2 regions of the Streptacidiphilus sp. PAMC 29251 genome follow, and region 1 is predicted to be linked to the other one. Evidence: riboswitches for the same ligand, from Rfam matches in the RefSeq annotation. Region 1 holds a riboswitch; the other holds the start of a gene.
The links. Region 1 has a riboswitch for glycine ahead of gcvP (aminomethyl-transferring glycine dehydrogenase). Riboswitches for the same ligand answer to the same signal wherever they lie in the genome.
Positions count from the first base shown of each region.

Region 1 (5,461 bases):
ACCTCGCACCTTCCGCACGACGCCGACGAGCTGCTGTCGCTGCTCTCCCTCGGTGACGGACAGTTGCTGACTGCGACCCATTGACCACCATCGGCCGAACCCGCCAGTAACACCACCCGAAGTGACCATGCCGAGCATGGTCACTTCGTCATGCCCTACCGCAGGAACGGGGCCCGAACGGGTGGTCCCTGAAAGAGAGTGGTGACGCATGTCACCAAACTGCTGCGGAAGTGTCCCCGGCGGTCGACACTGGGAACCAGCGCGGTAAGCATCAGCCTCTACCCGAGAAGCAGGCGGTTCACACCTCCGAAGCGGACCGCGCAGTGATCTGCAACTCTGAATCGAGGGTACGAGCTATGTGCCAGCACCGTCCTGACTGCCCGTCGGCCGACTCCACCGATCGTGAAGCCGCCGTCGTCGTGGCGAGCCACCCCGAACAGGGCTGGAGCCTGCTGTGCAATGGCATCCTCCTGTTCGAGGACACCGGAGAGATCCTTCCCGACGGCCGGGTGATCGCCCCGAACCGCACCCTCGTCCACGCGGCCTGAGCGACGACCGCGAAAGCGGAGGGGCCGCCACCGAACGCTCCGGTGGCGGCCCCTTCTTGCTGCTCTGAACACCTACCCCGCTAGACGTACTCCTCCAGCGGCGGGCAGGAGCAGACCAGGTTGCGGTCACCGAAGGCCCCGTCGATCCGGCGCACCGGCGGCCAGTACTTCTCCGCCGGGTTCACCCCGGCCGGGAACACCGCCTCCTGGCGGCTGTACGGGTGCTCCCACTCGCCGGCCAGCAGCGCGGCCGTGTGCGGGGCGTTGCTCAGCGGGTTGTCGTCGGCCGGCCACTCGCCCGCGCCGACCCGGTCCACCTCGCCGCGGATGGCGATCATCGCCTCGCAGAAGCGGTCGATCTCGCCCAGGTCCTCGCTCTCGGTGGGCTCGATCATCAGCGTCCCGGCCACCGGGAAGCTCATGGTCGGGGCGTGGAAGCCGTAGTCGATCAGGCGCTTGGCCACGTCGTCCACGCTCACCCCGGCCGACTTCGCCAGCGGCCGCAGGTCGATGATGCACTCGTGCGCGACCAGCCCGGCCGGGCCTGTGTAGAGCACCGGGTAGTACGGCGCGAGCCGCTTGGCGATGTAGTTGGCGCTGAGCACCGCGACCTGGGTCGCCCGCTTCAGCCCCTCGCCGCCCATCAGCCGGACGTACGCCCAGGAGATCGGCAGGATCGCGGCCGAGCCCCAGGGCGCGGCCGCGATCGGGCCGACCCCGGTGGCCGGACCGGCCGAGGGCTGCAGCGGGTGGTTCGGCAGGTACGGGGCGAGGTGCGCGCGCACCGCGACCGGGCCGACGCCCGGGCCGCCGCCGCCGTGCGGGATGCAGAAGGTCTTGTGCAGGTTCAGGTGCGAGACGTCGCCGCCGAACTTGCCCGGCTTGGCCAGCCCGACCATGGCGTTGAGGTTGGCGCCGTCCACGTAGACCTGGCCGCCGGCCTCGTGCACGGTGGCGCAGATGTCGGCGATGTTCTCCTCGAAACACCCCGTGCGTGGACGGGTAGGTGACCATCAGCACGGACAACTGGTCCCGGTGCTGCTCGATCTTGGCGTGCAGGTCCTCGACGTCCACGTCACCGTCGACCAGGGTCTTCACCACGACCACCCGCATCCCGGCCATCACCGCGCTGGCGGCGTTGGTGCCGTGCGCCGAGGAGGGGATCAGGCAGACGTCGCGCCCGGCGTCGCCGTTGGCGTGGTGGTAGGCGCGGACCGCGAGCAGCCCGGCCAGCTCGCCCTGCGAGCCGGCGTTGGGCTGGATGCTGACCTTGTCGTAGCCGGTGAGCTCGGCGAGCTGGTCCTCCAGCCCGTGGATCAGGCTCAGGTACCCGGCCGCCTGCTGCTCAGGCGCGAAGGGGTGCACCTCGGCGAACTCCGGCCAGGTGACCGGCTCCATCTCGGTGGTCGCGTTGAGCTTCATGGTGCAGGAGCCCAGCGGGATCATGCCCCGGTCCAGCGCGTAGTCCTTGTCGGCGAGCTTGCGCAGGTAGCGCAGCATCCCGGTCTCGGAGCGGTGCGCGTGGAACACCGGGTGGGTCAGGTAGTCGTCGCCGCGGCGCAGCGCCTCGGGCAGCTTCTCCCCGGCCGCCGCGTCCAGCGCGTCCACGTCGCCGAGCGGTACGCCGAAGGCGGTCCAGACCGCGGTCAGGTCGGCCCTGGTGGTGGTCTCGTCGCAGGAGATCCCGACCAGGTCGGCGTCGACCTGGCGCAGGTTCACCCCGGTCAGCCGGGCCGCGTCGACCACCTCGGCGGCCCGTCCGGGCACCCGCGCGGTGACGGTGTCGAAGAACTCCCCGTGCACCACCTCGACCCCGCCCGCGCGCAGGCCCTCGGCCAGCACCGAGGCGTAGCGGTGGGTGCGGGCGGCGATGTCCCGCAGCCCGTCCGGGCCGTGGTAGACCGCGTACATGGACGCCATCACCGCGAGCAGCACCTGCGCGGTGCAGATGTTGCTGGTGGCCTTCTCCCGGCGGATGTGCTGCTCACGGGTCTGCAGCGCGAGCCGGTAGGCGCGGTTGCCGTCCACGTCCACGGAGACGCCGACCAGGCGGCCGGGCAGGCTGCGGGCGTACTCGGCGCGGACGGACATGTAGCCGGCGTGCGGTCCGCCGAAGCCCATCGGGACGCCGAAGCGCTGGGTGGTGCCGATCGCGATGTCCGCGCCCAGCGAGCCGGGGGACGCGATCAGGGTGAGCGCCAGCAGGTCGGCGGCGACCGCGACGATCGCGCCCAGGCCGTGCGCCTGCTCGATCACCGGAGCGAGGTCGCGGACCGCGCCGGAGGCGCCGGGGTACTGCAGCAGCACCCCGAAGACCCCGCGCTCGACCAGCTCGGCCGGGATGCCGGCGCTGAGGTCGGCGACCACGGTCTGCACGCCCTGCGGCTCGGCCCTGGTCTGGATCACCGCGATGGTCTGCGGCAGGGTGTCGGCGTCGATGACGAAGACCCCGCCCTTGACCTTGCCGACCCGGCGGGCCAGCGCCACGGCCTCGGCGGCGGCGGTGCCCTCGTCCAGCAGCGAGGCGCCCGAGGTGGGCAGCCCGGTCAGGTCGGAGACCACGGTCTGGAAGTTGATCAGTGCCTCCAGCCGGCCCTGCGAGATCTCCGGCTGGTAGGGCGTGTACGCGGTGTACCAGGAGGGGTTCTCCAGCACATTGCGGAGGATCACCGGCGGGGTGAAGGTGCCGTGGTAGCCGAGCCCGATCATCGAGCGCAGCACCTGGTTGCGTCCGGCCAGCTCCCGCAGCTCGGCCAGCACCTGGGCCTCGGAGCGGGCGGCGGGCAGGTCCAGCGCCTCCAGGCTGCGGATCGCGCCGGGGACGGCGGCGGCGGTGAGCTCGTCCAAGCTGCTGTAGCCCACCTGGGCCAGCATCTTCGCCTGGGCGTCGGCGTCCGGGCCGATATGGCGGCCCTCGAAGGGACTTGACTGCTCGAGCCCGGCGAGCCCGGTGCGGGGGGAAGTCGGGGAAGTCATGGCGGGGAAGCCTCCTGGTCTGACCCGAGTGGCACTGTGGGCGTGCCGGGACGACCTCCCCCTCTGTCATGTGGACCTGAGAGCTTCACCGGCCGCAGCCGGTTTTCACCGTCGGTGAGGGTCCGCGTACACGGATTCCTGCTTTCCAGAGTTGACCTTGCACGCACGGTACGGATGCCTGAGAGATTCCGGGGAGGAGTTGCTCCTTCGGCGCCGCCAGCGATGCACGGACTCTCCCGCGCGTGCTCGACCGGTCAACGCCAAGACTATCAGCGCCCCTCGAGGCGCCCTCGAATGGCGCAGCGACACACCCGCACGGCCCCCGGGGCTCGACAAATCGATCTTTATACCTTTTCGTATGAGTTGACCATCTATGCGTCGTGAGGAGTGGATCGAGCCGTGCAGACCGAAATCGACCCCAGGGACCTGATCGGCCACAAGGCTGTGGACCGCAACGGCGACAAGATCGGCACCGTGGACGAGGTGTACCTCGACGACGCCACCGGCCGCCCCGAGTGGGCCGCCGTCCGTACCGGACTGTTCGGTCGCGACGCCTTCGTACCCCTGACCAGCAGTGAGTTCATCAGCGACGAACTGCGCGTCCCCTATGAGAAGTCGCAGGTGAAGGACTCCCCCGACTTCGGCGTGGGCCAGCACCTCTCCCCCGAACAGGAGCTCCAGCTGTACCGCTACTACGGGTTGGACGTCCCGCACAGCGACAGCGGTTCCGGCACCGCCGCGGCGGCGGCAGCGGCCAAGACCAGCGCTCCGGCCGCGACCACCACCGCTGCCCAGCCCGTGGTGGCAGCACCGGTGGCAGCGGCCGCCGCGGCGACGACGGCAGCCACGGTGACCGGCAGCACCCCGATCGCGCCGCCCGCCCCGCAGGCCACCGCCCCGCAGGCCCCGGCCGCGCCGGCCGCCGACCGGAGCCGCACCGCGGCCTTCATGGCGCCCGCGGCAGGACCCGCCACGCAGACCGCGCCGACCACTCCCACCACGCCGAGCACGCCCAGCACCTCGGCCGCGCCGGTGCCTTCGCTGGCCAAGGCCGCACCCCGGCCCGATCCGCTGACCGACCCCCTGAACGACCCGCTCACCGGTCCGCTCCCCGGCGCCGCCGCGGCGGCGCCCACCACCTCCTCCCCCGCGTCGCTGACCAAGCAGGAGCCGCAGGGCGACCCCGGCCGGGGCGGCGTGCCCGAGCCGATCGAGTTCGTCTGCCGCGAGGAGCGCCTGGACATCTCCACCGAGTGGCGCGTCCTCGGCCAGGCCCGGCTGCGCAAGTACGTGACGGCGGAGCAGGTCGAACGCCGGGTGCCGGTGATCCGCGAGCGGATCCGGGTCGAGCGGGTGCCGGTCGGCGCGGAGGAGCGGGCCCAGCTGACCGACCAGGCGATCGCCGAGAGCACCGAGGAGGTCACCCTGCACGAGCAGCGGGTGATCGTCCGCAAGACGGTGGTCCCGGTGGAGCGGATCCGGCTGGTGACCGAGCGCTTCACCGAGGAGGAGATCATCAGGGACGAGCTGCACCGGGAGCACATCCAGGTCCAGGACAGCACCCGCCCCACCGGACCGAGCCCGGTCCCCGGCTCCGGCCAGCCGGACCAGTCGGCCCCGACCTCCGGACCCTCCAGCTCGACCGGCCGCCCGGACCTCCCCGGCCACGCCATCGGCGCCTGAACCCCAGGGGTGGGGGCGTGACGTCCCCACCCCTGCGCGGCAGCGCTACGCCGCCCCCCGGGCGATCGACGGCGGGTCCACCGGTTCCAGCGCCGGGTCTTCCACCGCGAAGGTGCGGACCCGTCCCGGCTTCGCCCAGGGCTGCTCGAAGCGCACGGTGACCCGCCCCACGCCGCTGCCCTGCACCCAGCCGAGCCCGTGCTCGGTGTGCCGCACGTCCTGCCCCGGCATCCAGCGCCGGCCGGGGACCTCGC
Region 1 covers NZ_CM135725.2:2,228,130-2,233,590, forward strand. Annotated here, with positions in the region: gene ACXKR8_RS10425 (hypothetical protein) at 1-84, shown strand, start outside; gene ACXKR8_RS10430 (DUF5999 family protein) at 357-548, shown strand; partial or broken gene gcvP (aminomethyl-transferring glycine dehydrogenase) at 629-3,524, opposite strand; glycine riboswitch at 3,578-3,679, opposite strand; glycine riboswitch at 3,681-3,773, opposite strand; gene ACXKR8_RS10440 (PRC and DUF2382 domain-containing protein) at 3,924-5,207, shown strand; gene ACXKR8_RS10445 (DNA polymerase IV) at 5,253-5,461, opposite strand, start outside.

Region 2 (5,461 bases), 4.7 Mb from region 1:
GCGCCGAGCAGCCGCAGCCGCTTCTCGGTCCTGATCCTGGCCACGTCGACGTCGGCCTGGACGATGTCCACGGTCCGCGGCGAGTTGCCCTCCAGGCCGAGCAGCACCGCCTTCGGGGTGCCGTGGCCGTGCCCGGTCGCGCCGAGCGAGCCGAACAGCTCGGCCCGGACCGCGGTGGTCTGCGCCAGCAGGCTCTCGGATTTCAGCCGTCGCGCGAACATCCGGGCCGCGCGCATCGGGCCGACGGTGTGCGAGCTGGACGGCCCGATGCCGATGGAGAAGAGATCGAAGACGCTGATGGCCACGGGGACGCCCTTGTCGTGTGGAGGGTGCGGTGAGTGGTGGGGTACATGCGGCGGGGCACCGCGCCCACTGGTCCAGTGTGCGTGGTGCCCCGCGGTCCCGTCGAAAACAGCCGATCTGCCCGTTGTGCGGGCCTGAACCGACCGGGAGACGGCTGGGTCGGACCTACCGGTCCGGGTGGACCTAGAGGTCCGGGTAGAGCGGGTGCTTCGCGGCGAGCGCGGTGACCCGGGCGGCCAGCGCCACCTGGACCGTGTCGTCGAACGAGGGCTTCAGCGCCTCCGCGATGATGTCGGCGACCTCGGTGAAGTCCTCGGCGCCGAAGCCGCGGGTGGCCAGCGCCGGGGTGCCGATCCGCAGCCCCGAGGTGACCATCGGCGGGCGCGGGTCGAAGGGCACCGCGTTGCGGTTGACGGTGATGCCGACCGAGTGCAGCCGGTCCTCGGCCTGCTGGCCGTCCAGCTCGGAGGTGCGCAGGTCGACCAGCACCAGGTGCACGTCGGTGCCGCCGGAGAGGACGGAGACGCCGGCCCCGGTGAGGTCCGAACGGGTGAGCCGCTCGGCCAGGATCTTCGCGCCCTCGAGGGTGCGCTGCTGGCGGTCCTTGAACTCGTCGGTGGCGGCGACCTTGAAGGCCACCGCCTTTCCGGCGATGACATGCTCCAGCGGGCCGCCCTGCTGGCCGGGGAAGACCGCGGAGTTGATCTTCTTGGCCCACTCGGCCTTGGAGAGGATCACGCCGCCGCGGGGACCGCCGAGGGTCTTGTGGGTGGTGGTGGTGACCACGTCGGCGTAGGGCACCGGGTTGGGGTGCAGACCCGCCGCGACCAGGCCGGCGAAGTGCGCCATGTCCACCATCAGCAGGGCGCCGACCGAGTCGGCGATCCGGCGGAAGGCGGCGAAGTCGAGCTGGCGCGGGTAGGCGGACCAGCCGGCGATGATCAGCTGCGGCTGGTGCTCCTTGGCGAGGCGCTCGACCTCCTCCATGTCGACCAGGTTGGTCTCGGCGTCCACGTGGTACGCGGCCACGTTGTAGAGCTTGCCGGAGAAGTTGATCTTCATGCCGTGGGTCAGGTGGCCGCCGTGGGCCAGGTCCAGGCCCAGGATGGTGTCGCCCGGCTTGATCAGCGCGAACATCGCGGCGGCGTTGGCGGACGCGCCCGAGTGCGGCTGGACGTTCGCGGCCTCGGCCCCGAACAGCTCCTTGACCCGGTCGATCGCCAGCTGCTCGATCACGTCGACGTGCTCGCAGCCGCCGTAGTAGCGGCGGCCGGGGTAGCCCTCGGCGTACTTGTTGGTGAGGACCGAGCCCTGCGCCTCCAGCACCGCGACCGGGGCGAAGTTCTCGGAGGCGATCATCTCCAGGGTGGACTGCTGGCGGTGCAGCTCGGCGTCCACGGCCGCGGCGACCTCGGGGTCGAGCGCATGCAGGGACTGGTTCAGAACCGTCATGGTGGTGTGTCTTCCCTCGGGAGGTCAGGCGCCGGTGTGGGCGGAGTACTCGTCGGCGGACAGCAGGCCCTCGGGGGTGCCGTCGAGGCGGATCTTGAACAGCCAGCCCTCGGCGAAGGGGGCGGAGTTCACCAGCGCGGGGTCGTCCACCACGGCCTGGTTGGCCTCGACGATCTCGCCGCTGGCGGGGGAGTAGAGGTCGCTGACCGACTTGGTCGACTCCAGCTCGCCGCAGGTCTCGCCCGCGGTGACGGCCTGGCCGACCTCCGGGAGCTGGACGTAGACGACGTCGCCGAGCGCGTCGGCGGCGTAGGCGGTGATGCCCACGGTCGCCACGCCGTCCTCAACGGCGGTCAGCCACTCGTGTTCCTTGCTGTATGTGAGGTGCTGGGGGTTGCTCATGGGGTGATTCTCCAGGATGAGGGGTGGTCGGGGCTAAACGGACGGGGCTCCAGCGTCAGCGGGCGGGGCGCCGATCTCGGACGGGCGGGGCGCCAGCCTCAGCGGACGCGCTTGTAGAACGGCAGAGCCACGACCTCGACCGGCTCGTGCGTCCCGCGGACGTCCACGGCCACGGTGCTGCCGGGGACGGCGTGCGCGGCGTCCAGATAGGCCATGGCGATCGGCTTGCCCAGGGTCGGCGACGGGGCGCCGGAGGTGATCGAGCCGATCACCGAGCCGTCGGCGGCGGAGACCACGGCCATCTCGGCCCGGGGCACCCGGCGTCCGGGGGAGACCAGGCCGACCAGCACCCGCGGCGGGTTGACCGCGGCCTCGGCGGCGGCCTTCTCCAGCGCCGCGCGGCCGACGAACTCGCCGTCGTTGGTGGTCTTGTCGAAGCGGACCACCCGGCCCAGGCCGGCGTCGAAGGGGGTGAGCGCGGTGGTCAGCTCATGCCCGTACAGCGGCATCCCGGCCTCGAGCCGCAGGGTGTCCCGGCAGGAGAGCCCGCAGGGGACCAGCCCGGCCGGGGCGCCCGCGGCGGACAGCGCGTTCCACAGGTGCTCGGCGTCGGCGGGGGCGACGAACAGCTCGAAGCCGTCCTCGCCGGTGTAGCCGGTCCGGGCCAGCAGCGCCGGGCGGCCCGCCACCGTGGTCGGCAGCGAGGTGTAGTACTTCAGCCCGGGCAGGTCGGCCCCGGTCAGCGGGGCCAGGATCGCGGTGGCCTCCGGGCCCTGGATCGCGAGCAGCGCATAGGCGTCCCGGTCGTCCCGGACCACCGCGTCGAAGCCCTCTGCGCGGGCGGTCAGCTCGTCCAGGACCAGCTGGGCGTTGGAGGCGTTGGCGACGACCAGGAACTCGGTCTCGCCGGTGCGGTAGACGATCAGGTCGTCGAGGATGCCGCCGTCGGCCGCGCAGATCATGGTGTAGCGGGCCTTGTTCACGGCCAGTGCCGAGACGAAGCCGACCAGCGCGTGGTCCAGCAGCTCGCCGGCCCTGGGCCCGGTCACGGTGATCTCGCCCATGTGGGAGAGGTCGAACAGGCCGGCCCTGGTCCGGACGGCGTTGTGCTCCTCGCGCTCGCTGCCGTAGCGCAGCGGCATGTCCCAGCCGGCGAAGTCGGTCATGGTGGCGCCGAGGGCGCGATGGACGGAGTCGATTGCGGTCGATCGCAGGCTCATCAGGGCTGCTCCTAAGCTCTCAAGGACATGCTGCGGCAGAGCTCCCGCTCTGTCGCTGCGACCTGAGAGCTTCACCGCCACCCCTCGGCTGTGGGTCGAGGGGGACGGCTTGCACCGTTGGTGGGTCGGGCCCGCGCTCCGCGGAGCGCGCCGACCGCTTTCCAGATGTGCCTCGCCCGTGCGGTAGGTGTGCCTGAGAGATTCCGGGGAGGGCTTGCTCCTTCGGCGCCGGCTGCGTCCCCTCCCATGGATGCCATGGAGTGAGTGGACGGCCTGGCTCTCCCGCGCGGGCTGTAACGGCCGGTGTTCAGTTGTTGGGCGTCGCCCATCATCGCACGCCCCGGCCCGATACTGTTTCCGGCAGCAGCAGCGACCAAAAGCAGCAGTGACCACGGCGAAACGGCGGTACGGGCAATGCAGCACCCGACGATCCCGGCACAGGTGCAGGGCTGGCCCGAGAACGAGCTGGAGCAGGTCCTGGTCGCCGCGATCGGCGACCCCGGGGCGACCCCCCGGGTGGTGGAGGTGCTGCGCCGCAGCCAGGTCTGGGTGCCGCTGCCCGGCGGGGCCGGCCAGGAGCCCGGGACGCTGGCGCTGCCGACCACCGAGCTGGCGGGCCAGCCCTTCGTGCCGGTGTTCAGCTCCGAGGACCAGTTCCGCCGGATCGCCGGGAACATGCCGTTCACCATCGCCCCGGTGCGCGAGCTGGCGCAGGGGATGCCGCTGGGCATCGGCATCGTGGTCAACCCCGAGGGCGCGGTCGGGATCCCGATCCCGGCGGCCGGCGTCGCCGAGCTCTGCGGCCGGCCCAGGGAGAGCGGGCTTCGGGGCAGCACCGGTGACGAGGGCCTCCGCACCGTCGAGGGCGCCCGGGTCGGCCTGCGGATCCCCGAGCCGCACCAGGATCCGCTGGAGTTCCTCGCTGCCGCGATCGGCGAACTCGCCCGCACCCCGGTGGTGCTGACGGCCCGTCGGGTGCTGGCGCAGGTCGAGGGGGACCCCGAGAAGCTCTTCGTCGGGGTCGAGCTGGACCGCTGGCAGCCGGAGGACCAGGACGCCGTGGTCCAGGCGCTCGGCCGGGCGCTGGGCGCGGTGCCGCTGCCCTGGGGCCTGGACGTGGTGCTGCTGGACTCCGCGCAGGACCCGGTCGGGGACTGGATGCTGCTGTCCGTGGCGCCGTTCTTCGAACGCGGCCCGTCCGGGTACTAGGCTCACTGTTCGAGCAGCAGCCAGGGGTGGACAGAGGCCACGGGCAGTGGACAAGGCCAGGGGATACGGCCAGGGGTAGGGGAGAGGGTGTCAGTGGTCGGGTCAGCCGGTGCCGTGGGCGGCGGGGCCGTCATCGAACAGGTCCTGCGCGAGGTCGTGCCGGGGCGCTTCGACACCTATGAGTCCCTGCTCCGCGCGGTCGGCGAGGGCCAGGTGTGGATGCTGCTCTGGCACGGCGAGCCCGGCCGCCCCGACGCCCAGTACGGCAACATGGAGGTGGGCGGCGTCGGCTACGCGCCCTGCGTCACCTCCCCCGAGCAGCTCGCCGCCAGCGGCTGGAGCCGTGCCTACCAGGTCAGCCAGGGGCGGGAGATCGCCGCCGCGCTCTATCGCGAGCGCTGGGGCCTGTGGCTTAACCCGCATCAGCCGGGGGGCGGCGTCGGACTGCCCTGGGCCGACCTGCGCCGGATCGCCGGCGGCCTGGACCGGCTGCCGGCCGGCCCGCTGCGGATCAGCGAGCCGCAGATCGCCGCCGACCAGTTCTACGCCCTGTTGAACCAGGCCGCGCACGGCACGCCCGCCGTCCGCTCGCTGCGCCGGGCCTGGGTCGAACCCGCCTGGGGTGCCCCTTATCTGGTGATCGGTCTGGATCTGTACGATTCCAGCCCGCCGGCCGTCGAGTCGGTCCGGCAGATGATGCAGCACGCCCTGTCCGGGGTTCCCGAGGGCGTGGCGGTGTCCACGGTCGCGATGTCCGACCCCTTCGACCCGGTGGCGCTCTGGCTCCAGGTCCGCACCGCTCCCTTCTTCGACCGCCCGGTTCCCGGCGGCGGCGGATACGGCTACCCCCGGATCTGACCAACCCTCAGTCGGTA
Region 2 covers NZ_CM135725.2:6,962,588-6,968,048, forward strand. Annotated here, with positions in the region: gene ACXKR8_RS33220 (L-serine ammonia-lyase) at 1-305, opposite strand, end outside; gene glyA (serine hydroxymethyltransferase) at 487-1,755, opposite strand; gene gcvH (glycine cleavage system protein GcvH) at 1,780-2,157, opposite strand; gene gcvT (glycine cleavage system aminomethyltransferase GcvT) at 2,256-3,377, opposite strand; glycine riboswitch at 3,549-3,672, opposite strand; gene ACXKR8_RS33240 (enhanced serine sensitivity protein SseB) at 3,792-4,586, shown strand; gene ACXKR8_RS33245 (enhanced serine sensitivity protein SseB C-terminal domain-containing protein) at 4,680-5,444, shown strand.
Region 2: another riboswitch for glycine. It lies ahead of gcvT (glycine cleavage system aminomethyltransferase GcvT); the one in region 1 lies ahead of gcvP (aminomethyl-transferring glycine dehydrogenase).